One region of the Variovorax sp. YR266 genome, then DNA from elsewhere that is predicted to be linked to it. Evidence: riboswitches for the same ligand, from Rfam matches in the RefSeq annotation. Region 1 holds a riboswitch; the other holds the start of a gene.

Region 1 (4,722 bases):
CTGGCCGTGCGTGTCGACGCTCACGCCGACCAGGCGGCCCGGCAGCGAGCGCTTGAATTCGTCGCGGCAGGCCAGGTAGGCGGCGTGCGGGCCGCCGTTGCACAGCGGCATGCCGAAGCGTTGCGTGGTGCCGCAGACGATGTCGGCATCGAATTCGCCGGGCGCGACGAGCAGCGTGAGCGCCAGCAGGTCGGCCGCGACGATGAGGGCGGCGTCGCACTGATGCGCGTGGCCCGCGAGTGGTCGCAGGTCGTGCACGTGGCCGGTGGTGGCGGGGTACTGTGCGAGCGCGGCGAAGAACTCGCCGCTCACCATCAGGTGCGGCAGCGTTTCCGACACGGTGCTCACCTTCACTTCGATGCCCAGCGGCGCGGCGCGCGTCTTGATGACTTCGATGGTCTGCGGATGGCAGTCGCCCGACACCAGGAACACGTTGCTCTTGCTCTTCACGCTGCGCTTGGCCAGCGTCATGGCCTCGGCTGCGGCCGTGGCCTCGTCGAGCATCGAGGCGTTGGCGATGGCCATGCCCGTGAGGTCGCACACCATCGTCTGGAAGTTGAGCAGGGCTTCCATGCGGCCCTGCGAGATTTCGGCCTGGTAGGGCGTGTAGGCGGTGTACCAGGCGGGGTTCTCGAGCACGTTGCGCAAGATGACGCCCGGCGTGTGCGTGCCGTAGTAGCCCTGGCCGATGAAGTTCTTGAACACCTTGTTCTTCGACGCCATCACCTTCAGCTCGGCCAGCGCATCGGCTTCGGTTGCCGGTGCGGGCAGGCGCATCGGCTTTGCGCGGCGGATGGCCGCGGGCACGATGCCGTCGATGAGCTCTGCTCGCGTTTCCGAGCCGATCACCGGCAGCATGCGCGCCTCGTCCGCCGCATCGATGCCGATGTGGCGGGCGAGGAATTCTTCGGCGTTCTCTAGTTCTTGCAAAGAGGGAAGGGCGGGCGTCGGCATGGCGGTGAGGGCTCGGGGAGAAGAAGGAAGGTGGCTGAGGAACTCAGCGGATCAGGATTCGGCGGCGAACTTGTCGTAGGAGGCCGCGTCCAGCAGGGCGTCGAGCTGCGCGGGCTCGCTCAGCTTGACCTTGAAGAACCAGCCGGCGGCCAGCGGATCGCTGTTGGCGAGCGACGGGTCGGCGCGCAGGGCCTCGTTCACTTCAGTGATCTCGCCCGACACGGGCATGAACACGTCGGCCGCGGCCTTGACCGATTCGACGACGCCGGCAACTTCGCCTTGCGCAAAGGTCTTGCCGACTTCGGGCAGGTCGACGAACACCACGTCGCCCAGCGCGTCCTGCGCATGCACGGTGATGCCGACGGTGGCTGCGTCGCCTTCGGCCGACACCCATTCGTGGTCCTTGGTGTACTTGATGCTCATGGAAAACTCCTCGTGGAAAAAATGAATCGGGGTGCAGAGCCTAGCCTGTCGACCAGGCTCAGCCGCGGTAGTAGCGGGTGGGCACGAAAGGCATCGTCGAGACTTCCATCGGCACCGGCTTGCCGCGCACGATGGCCTGCACGCGCGTGCCCGGCTCGGCGAAGGCGGTGGCCACGTAGCCCATGGCGATGCAGCGGTCGGCCGTCGGGCCGAGCAGGCCGCTGGTGACGATGCCGATGTCATGGCCTTCGAAAGATTGCAGCACCGTGCCGTCGCGCACCGGAATGCGTTCGAGGGCGACGAGGCCCACGCGCTTGCGCTTCAGCGTGTCGTGGTCGGTGTGGCCGGCGGCGCCTGCGGTCGCGACGGCGAGCTGCGCGAGGATCTTTGCCGCGCCAGGAAAGCCGCCTTCGCGCGCGCCGCCCGTGCGGCGCACCTTCTGCATCGCCCAGTTGAGCGAGGCCTCGACAGGCGTGGTGGTGGTGTCGATGTCGTTGCCGTAGAGGCAAAGCCCGGCTTCGAGTCGCAGCGAATTGCGCGCGCCCAGGCCGATGGGCTTGACCTCGGGCTGGGCCAGCAGCAGGCGGGCCAGCGCCTCGGCGTCCTTGGCGGCCACCGAGATCTCGAAGCCGTCTTCGCCGGTGTAGCCGCTGCGGGTGACGAAGGCGGCAATGCCGCCGATCTGCACCGCACCGCCCGTCATGAACACGAAGCGCTCGATGCCGGGCGACAGCCGCGCCAGCGTGGCCGCGGCCTGCGGGCCCTGCAGCGCGAGCAGGGCGTGGTCGGGCAGGGGCTGCACTTGGCAGCGGCTGCCGATCTTCTGCTGGATGTGGGCGATGTCGGCCACCTTGCAGGCGCCGTTGACGATCACGAAGATCGAGCCGTTGCCTTCATTGAAGAACATCAGGTCGTCGAGGATGCCGCCTTCGTCGTTCAGCAGCAGGCCGTAGCGCTGCTTGCCGGCGGGCAGGTCGATCACGTCGACTGGCATCAGGGTTTCGAAGGCGGCCGCGGCGTCGGGGCCGACGAGGCGCAGCTGGCCCATGTGGGAAATGTCGAACAGGCCGGCCGCATCGCGCGTGTGCTTGTGCTCGGCCATCAGGCCGGCGGGGTACTGCACCGGCATCGAATAGCCGGCAAAGGGGACCATGCGGGCACCGAGCTCCACGTGGAGGTCGTGCAGCGGCGTCTTGAGAAGTTCGGTAGCGGGGGCGGAAGAAGCAGCCACGGGGCACTCCAAAGGGGCAGACGAAATCCATGACGCAAGCCATGGGCCACCCCTGCTGTCCGCTTTACCTGAGAGATTCGCCCCACGATCGGGGTTTGCTCCTTCGGTGGGCCGATGGGCAGTTTTCACTGCAACGGCCTCTCTCCAGCAAGGAAACGCCGGTGTTCACCGGCGCCTTGTCAGTCCTTTTGCCTGAGCGTTCGGGAAACCCCTGCGCCTTCGGCGGCCCCGGCACGCGGGGCTCTCTCCTGACCCTGGCGAGTGTAGTGGATCGCGCGGGGCCGGGGTTTTGCGTCAGTGGATGATTTCGGCCGGCGGCAGCAGCTTGTCGATGCGCTCACGCAGCGATTCGGCCCGCTCTACCCCGGCGGTTTTCTCGATCTCGGTGAGCATCAGCGCGGCGATGGTCAGCATCGCCTCGCGGTCTCGGGCCTCGCGCAGGGCGTCGCGCATCTGCAGCGCGAACTTCGGGTCGCGCCGCACGAACATGCGCTCGCAGATGTCGAACAGGAACATACGCGTGGTGGCCAGCGAGCGCTTGCCGTCGAAGGTGTCGGCCGAGGTGGTGGCGACCTGGATCGGCTCGGCGGCGGCGATAGGCGCGGGCCGGGCGGGGGCCGCTGCCGGTGCGGGCGCCGGTGCCGCAGCAGCAGCAGCTTGTGGGGCCTGCAGGTAGCCCCGCTGCACCAGCGCCTGGATCGCCTGTTCGGCTTCAACCCGGTTGGAGAACAGCGGACTGAAGTCGGTCAGCGAGCGCCGGCCATCGGCCATCAGCAGCAGGGCGCGCTCACGCTGGCTGAGCGTGCGCTGTCCGCCCTGGAGTTCGTCGCGCGCCTTGTCGGTCTTGGTGGGAAACATGGCAGCCACAGCTTTCGGGAATCGAGGGCTGCAGCATCGTTGCAAGTGGTGACATCTTCATGAACCGTTTGCCTTACAGGGGCAATCGCGGCTGGCCTTCAGCCCGCGCTTTCCTTGCGTATGAGCCACTGGTTGCCCACGCGCTGCAATTCCAGCGTCTTGCGGCTCTTCTCGCGCAGCTTGTCGGCGCTGTAGGTCTGTTGAAAGCTTGCGCTGGCCGCCTGCCCCTGGACGCTGATGACCAGGCTGTCGATGCTCACGCTGATGGTCGTCTTGTCGGAAATGCGCGCGCGGCGGTCCGCCTCCCAGGCCTTGCGGTCCTGGCCTCGGGGCGGCGTGAAGTCGGGTGCATAGGCGGCCAGGTAGCGCACCACGTCCCGGGCTGACCAGGCCGCGGCCCAGGCGCGCACGGCGGCTTCGACTTCGCGGATGCTGGAGGCGGGATCGGCCGGCGCTGCTGCCGATACGGGGGCTGGTACCGCGGCGGGCGTTGCGGGCGGGGCGCCGAAGGCAGCCGGAGCCAGCAAGGCGCCGCCCAGCAGGCAGCTCAGGAATCGATTCATGGCGCAGTCCCCTCCTTGTCGGTTGTCGGCCCTTGGCCCGTCGCCCGATTCTGGCAGTGAACATCCGCCGATTCACCGGGCCGATCAGGCCCCGGAGCCCAGGCCGCTACTTGAACCCGAGCACGTGCGGCAGCCACGTACTCAGCGCGGGCACGAAGGTCAGGATGACCAGCACAGCCCCATGCGCCCAAAGGAACGGCACCAGCTCCTTCACCAGCGCCGACATCGGTACCTTCGACACGTTGCAGGTCACGAACAGCAGCCCGCCCACCGGCGGCGTGATCATGCCCAGCGTGAGGTTGAAGATCACGATCATCGCGAAGTGCACCGGGTCCACACCCAGCTTGATGGCCACCGGCGCAAGGATCGGCGCCAGCACCATCACACCCGGCAGCGGCTCGATGAAGATGCCGAACAGCAGCAGGAACACGTTGACGATGATCAGGAACATCCACGGCGAGAGGTTCATGCTGATGAGCCATTCGGCCATCTGCTGCGGAATGCCCTCGATGGTCAGCACCCACGCGAACGAGGCCGACAGCCCGATGATGATCAGCACCGAAGCCGACAGCAACGCCGAGCGCGAGAGGATGTCGGGCAGCATCTTCCACTCGAGCGTGCGGTAGACGAACTTGCCGCACACCAGCGCATAGAACACCGCCACCACCGAGGCCTCGGTCGGCGTGAACCAGC
Region 2 (4,722 bases), on a different contig from region 1:
TTCGTGTCTGCATCGGACAGCAGATGCACGAAGTCGTGCCCGTAGAAGATGTTGTCCCCCAACACCAGCGCGCTGGACGAATTTCCTACGAACTTGTCCCCGATGATGAACGCCTGCGCGAGCCCGTCAGGACTGGGCTGCACCGCGTACTGCAGGTTGATCCCCCACTGGCTCCCATCGCCCAGCAACTGCTGGAACCGCGGCGTGTCCTGCGGCGTGCTGATGATCAGGATGTCGCGCATGCCGCCCAGCATGAGCGTGCTGAGCGGGTAGTAGATCATCGGCTTGTCGTACACCGGCAGCAGCTGCTTGCTGAGCGCCAGGGTCGCGGGGTGCAGGCGGGTGCCGGAACCACCGGCCAGGATGATGCCTTTGCGTTGCGTCGTCTTGGTCATGTTCTTTTTCTCGTGAAAGTTCAAAGAATCTCGCGCAGCATGCGCGCGACGCCTTCCTGCCAGGGCGGCAGGCGCAGGCCGAACGTGGCCTGCAGCTTGGTGGTGTCCAGGCGCGAGTTGTGCGGGCGCTTTGCCGGGGTCGGGAAGGCGCTGGTCGGCACGGCCTCGACGGCCTCCGGGCCGGCCTTGAGTTCGACACCCGCCGCCTTGGCTTGCTCGATCACGAAGCGCGCATAGCCGTACCAGCTGGTCTCGCCACCAGCGATGGCGTGATAGAGGCCGGCCTTGGCCGGATCCTGCAGCGTCGCCCGAATGGCATGCGCCGTCACGTCGGCCAGCAGCTCCGCACCCGTGGGCGCGCCGAACTGGTCGTCGATGACGGTCAGCTTGTCGCGCTCCTTCGCCAGCCGCAGCATCGTCTTGGCGAAGTTGCCGCCGCGCGCCGCGTACACCCAGCTGGTGCGGAAGATCAGGTGCTTCGCGCAGTTCTGCGCCACCAGTTGCTCGCCTTCGAGCTTGGTGCGCCCGTACACGCTGAGCGGACCCGTCGCATCGTCTTCCTTCCAGGGCTTCGTGCCGCTGCCGTCAAAGACGTAATCAGTCGAGTAGTGAACCATCAGCGCGCCGATCTGCTGGGCCGCCTCGGCCACGATTCCCGGCGAGGTCGCGTTGAGCTTGCGCGCAAAGTCAGGTTCGCTCTCGGCCTTGTCGACGGCCGTGTGCGCCGCCGCATTGACGATCACGTCGGGACGCACCTTCAATACTGTCTCGGCCAATTGCTCCGGCCGGCTGAAGTCAGCGTTGAAATCCGTGCTGTCGAAGTCGAGCGCGACCAGTTCACCCAGGGGCGCCAGGCTGCGCTGCAGCTCCCAGCCGACCTGTCCGCCCTTGCCCAGCAGCAGCAACTTCATGCCGCAGCCTTCGTCGTGTCGTATTGCTTCTCGACCCACTCGCGATACGCGCCGCTTTGCACGTTGCGCACCCACTCGCCGTTCGCGAGGTACCACTCGACGGTCTTGCGGATGCCGGTGTCGAAGGTCTCGGCGGGCTTCCAGCCGAGCTCGGCCTCGAGCTTGCGCGCATCGATGGCATAGCGGCGGTCGTGACCGGGACGGTCGGTGACGTAGGTGATCTGTTCCTTGTAGGGCTTGCCGTCGGCCCTGGGGCGCAGCTCGTCGAGCAGCGCACACACGGTGTTGACGATCTCGATGTTGGGCTTCTCGTTCCAGCCGCCCACGTTGTAGGTCTCGCCCAGCTTGCCGGCTTCGAGCACGCGGCGGATGGCGCTGCAGTGGTCCTTCACGTAGAGCCAGTCGCGCACCTGCATGCCGTCGCCGTACACGGGCAGGTTCTTGCCGGCCAGTGCGTTGACGATCATCAGCGGGATGAGCTTCTCCGGGAAGTGGAAGGGGCCGTAGTTGTTGGAGCAGTTGGTGGTCAGCACCGGCAGGCCGTAGGTGTGGTGCCAGGCACGCACGAGGTGGTCGCTGGCAGCCTTGCTGGCCGAGTAGGGGCTGTTGGGCTCGTACTTGTTCTCTTCGGTGAAGGCGGGGTCGGTCTTCGACAGCGAGCCGTAGACCTCGTCGGTGGACACGTGCAGGAAGCGGAAGGCCGTCTTCTGCTCGGCTGGCAGCGCGCTCCAGTGGCCGCGCACGGATTCGAGCAGGCGGAAGGTGCCAAGCACGTTGGTCTGCACGAAGTCTTCGGGGCCGTGGATGGAGCGGTCCACGTGCGATTCGGCGGCGAAGTTCACGACTGCACGCGGCTTGTGCTCAGCCAGCAGGCGGTCGATGAGGGCGCTGTCGCCGATGTCGCCCTGCACGAAGATGTGTTTCGGGTTGCCCTTGAGCGACGCGAGGGTCTCGAGGTTGCCTGCGTAGGTCAGCTTGTCGAGGTTCACGACCGGCTCGTCGCCGTTGGCGATCCAGTCGAGTACGAAATTGGCGCCAATGAAGCCAGCGCCGCCGGTAACCAGGATCATGAAGTCCCCTGCTGATATATGGAACGATCGCCTTGCGGCAAATCAACAGGCGATTATCCCATTCGGCCAGAGGAGAGAAATCAAAGGTTGGCGCCCGCGCAAGCCCCGCCTACAATCGCCCCACTGCAGGAGAGCGGGCCACCCCGGTGGCCCTACCGAAGGCGCAAACTCCCATAAACGCTCAGGTCGGTCCGAACAAGGGACCTGTACTGCACCAACTGAAACGCCGTCTGGAGAGCCATCACACCGCCCAACGTGGTCGTGATGCACCGAAGGAGCAAACCCTCTGCGGGCGCAGCGGGTGAATCTCTCAGGTACCGAGGACAGGGGGAGCGGCAACTTGGACTACGGTCGTCCGGTTGCTTTGCTATTTATTCAATAGCACACCACGCCCGTCGTTCAAGCGCTGCAACCTCAAAGGTACTTGAAATGCGCGTGATCGTTCTTGGCGCCGGCCTGCTCGGCGTGACCTCGGCTTACTACCTCCAGCAACTCGGCCACGAAGTGACCGTGATCGACCGGCAGGCCACCCCGGCCGCCGAAACCAGCTTCGCCAACGGTGGGCAGATCTCCGTCAGCCACGCCGAGCCCTGGGCCAACCCCAGCGCACCGCTCAAGGTGCTGCAATGGCTGGGCAAGGAAGACGCCCCGCTGCTGTTCCGCATCCGCGCCGACATGCGCCAGTGGCTCTGGGGCCTCCAGTTCCTGCGCGAATGCACGCCGGCGCGCACCCGCCACAACATCGAGCAGATCGTGCGTCTCGGAACATACAGCCGCTCGATGTTGCAACAGTTGCGCCGCGACACCGGCCTGAACTACGACCAGCGCACGCAGGGCATCCTGCACTTCTACACGACGCAAAAAGAGTTCGACGGCGCCCTCGCGCCCGCCGAGCAGATGCGCGCCCTGGGCTGCGAACGCCAGGTCATCTCGGCCGACGAAGCCGTGAAGATCGAGCCCGCCCTCGCCCACATCCGCCCGAAGCTGGCCGGCGCCACCTACACGGCCGAGGACGAGTCCGGCGACGCCAACCGCTTCGCGCGCGAACTGGTGGGCCTGGCCACCGCGGCGGGCGTGAAGTTCCTGATGAGCCACACCGTGACCGCGCTGCGCGAAGCCGGCGGCAGCATCGATCACGTCGAAGCCACCGATAGCGAAGGCCGCTTCCAGCGCATCCGCGGCGACGCCTTCGTGCTGGCAATGGGTTCATTGAGCCCGCTGTATGCCGCGCCGCTGGGCATTCGCCTGCCGATCTACCCGGCCAAAGGCTATTCGGTGACGCTGCCCGTCAAGGACGCGTCGAAGGCCCACCAGGTCTCGCTGACGGATGACGAATTCAAGCTCGTGTTCTCGCGCTACACCTCGGAGTCGGGCGACCGCCTGCGCATTGCCGGCACGGCCGAGCTCAACGGCTATGACCGCGACCTGAACCGCGTGCGCTGCGAGGCCATCGTGCGCCGCGTCGAAGAGCTGTTCCCCGGCGCCGGCGACACCACGCAGGCCCAGTTCTGGACCGGCCTGCGCCCCGCCACGCCGAGCAACGTGCCGCTGATCGGCAAGACCAGGCTGCCGAACCTGTTCCTCAACACGGGCCACGGCACGCTCGGCTGGACGCATGCCTGCGGCTCGGGCAAGTCGATCGCGCGGATCGTGAGCGGGCTGGCGCCTGAGGTGGATTTCGCGTTCACGGGTATCGCTCCCGCGAGCCGCACCGGTGCGGCTCGCGCTCACTCCACAAGCGCATCCTGAAGCGAGACGCTCGCAGCCTCACTGTCATTCGCCACGACCACTTCGGCCTTCAACAGCCGAAGTCCGAAGCCGAGGCAGCGGGCGTCGACGCTTTCGGATATGTCGCAAGGCCGGTGGGCGCCGCTCACGACAAGCTCGACAGCCAGGAACGGCCTGGCGCGCAATTGCTGCACATCCAGATCGCAGGACAAGGTCAGTGAATCGCCCGCCCTGGCAGCCTGGCAAGCCCTGCCATTGATTTGGACCTCCAGTGCAACCCGCGTGCTCCCGCTCGGTTGATAGAGTGCACCCGCCACGCTAGTTCGTAGCTGCCCGGTTGCAGGGAGCTTCGTGGTGTCGAGCACGAACAGCAAGGCAGCCTTCTCCCCCGAACTCCAAACACCCCAGACTTCCGGCTCGTGCCAGCCGGACAACAGCCCCCCCGCATAGGGGCTCCCGCTTCCGAACTGGACATCTTCGCCCAGCGCCACCTTCGGGCTCGAGCGCAGTCCCGCGGCGTCGAGCTGAAGGCCCCAGCGAAACCCGAATGCCCGATCCACCATGTCCGCGTTTGCAGCCGACATGACTGTGGAATAGCGCTTCCGGGGCATCAGAAAG

The links. A riboswitch is a leader RNA that binds a small molecule or an ion and turns the genes downstream of it on or off. The one in region 1 is predicted to bind glycine.
Region 2: it holds a riboswitch for glycine, as region 1 does, so the genes downstream of both, BLW48_RS25950 (D-amino acid dehydrogenase) here and gcvT (glycine cleavage system aminomethyltransferase GcvT) in region 1, are expected to answer to the same signal.

Annotation. Positions count from the first base shown of each region.
Region 1 is NZ_FNPM01000005.1:446,427-451,148, reverse strand. Features, by position in the region: gene gcvP (aminomethyl-transferring glycine dehydrogenase) at 1-954, opposite strand, end outside; gene gcvH (glycine cleavage system protein GcvH) at 1,006-1,377, opposite strand; gene gcvT (glycine cleavage system aminomethyltransferase GcvT) at 1,436-2,608, opposite strand; glycine riboswitch at 2,654-2,766, opposite strand; glycine riboswitch at 2,779-2,869, opposite strand; gene BLW48_RS16495 (hypothetical protein) at 2,903-3,466, opposite strand; gene BLW48_RS16490 (L,D-transpeptidase Cds6 family protein) at 3,565-4,029, opposite strand; gene BLW48_RS16485 (TRAP transporter large permease) at 4,136-4,722, opposite strand, start outside.
Region 2 is NZ_FNPM01000011.1:115,372-120,093, reverse strand. Features, by position in the region: gene rfbA (glucose-1-phosphate thymidylyltransferase RfbA) at 1-395, opposite strand, end outside; gene rfbD (dTDP-4-dehydrorhamnose reductase) at 416-1,306, opposite strand; gene rfbB (dTDP-glucose 4,6-dehydratase) at 1,303-2,376, opposite strand; glycine riboswitch at 2,493-2,593, shown strand; glycine riboswitch at 2,597-2,713, shown strand; gene BLW48_RS25950 (D-amino acid dehydrogenase) at 2,806-4,125, shown strand; gene BLW48_RS25945 (hypothetical protein) at 4,104-4,722, opposite strand, start outside.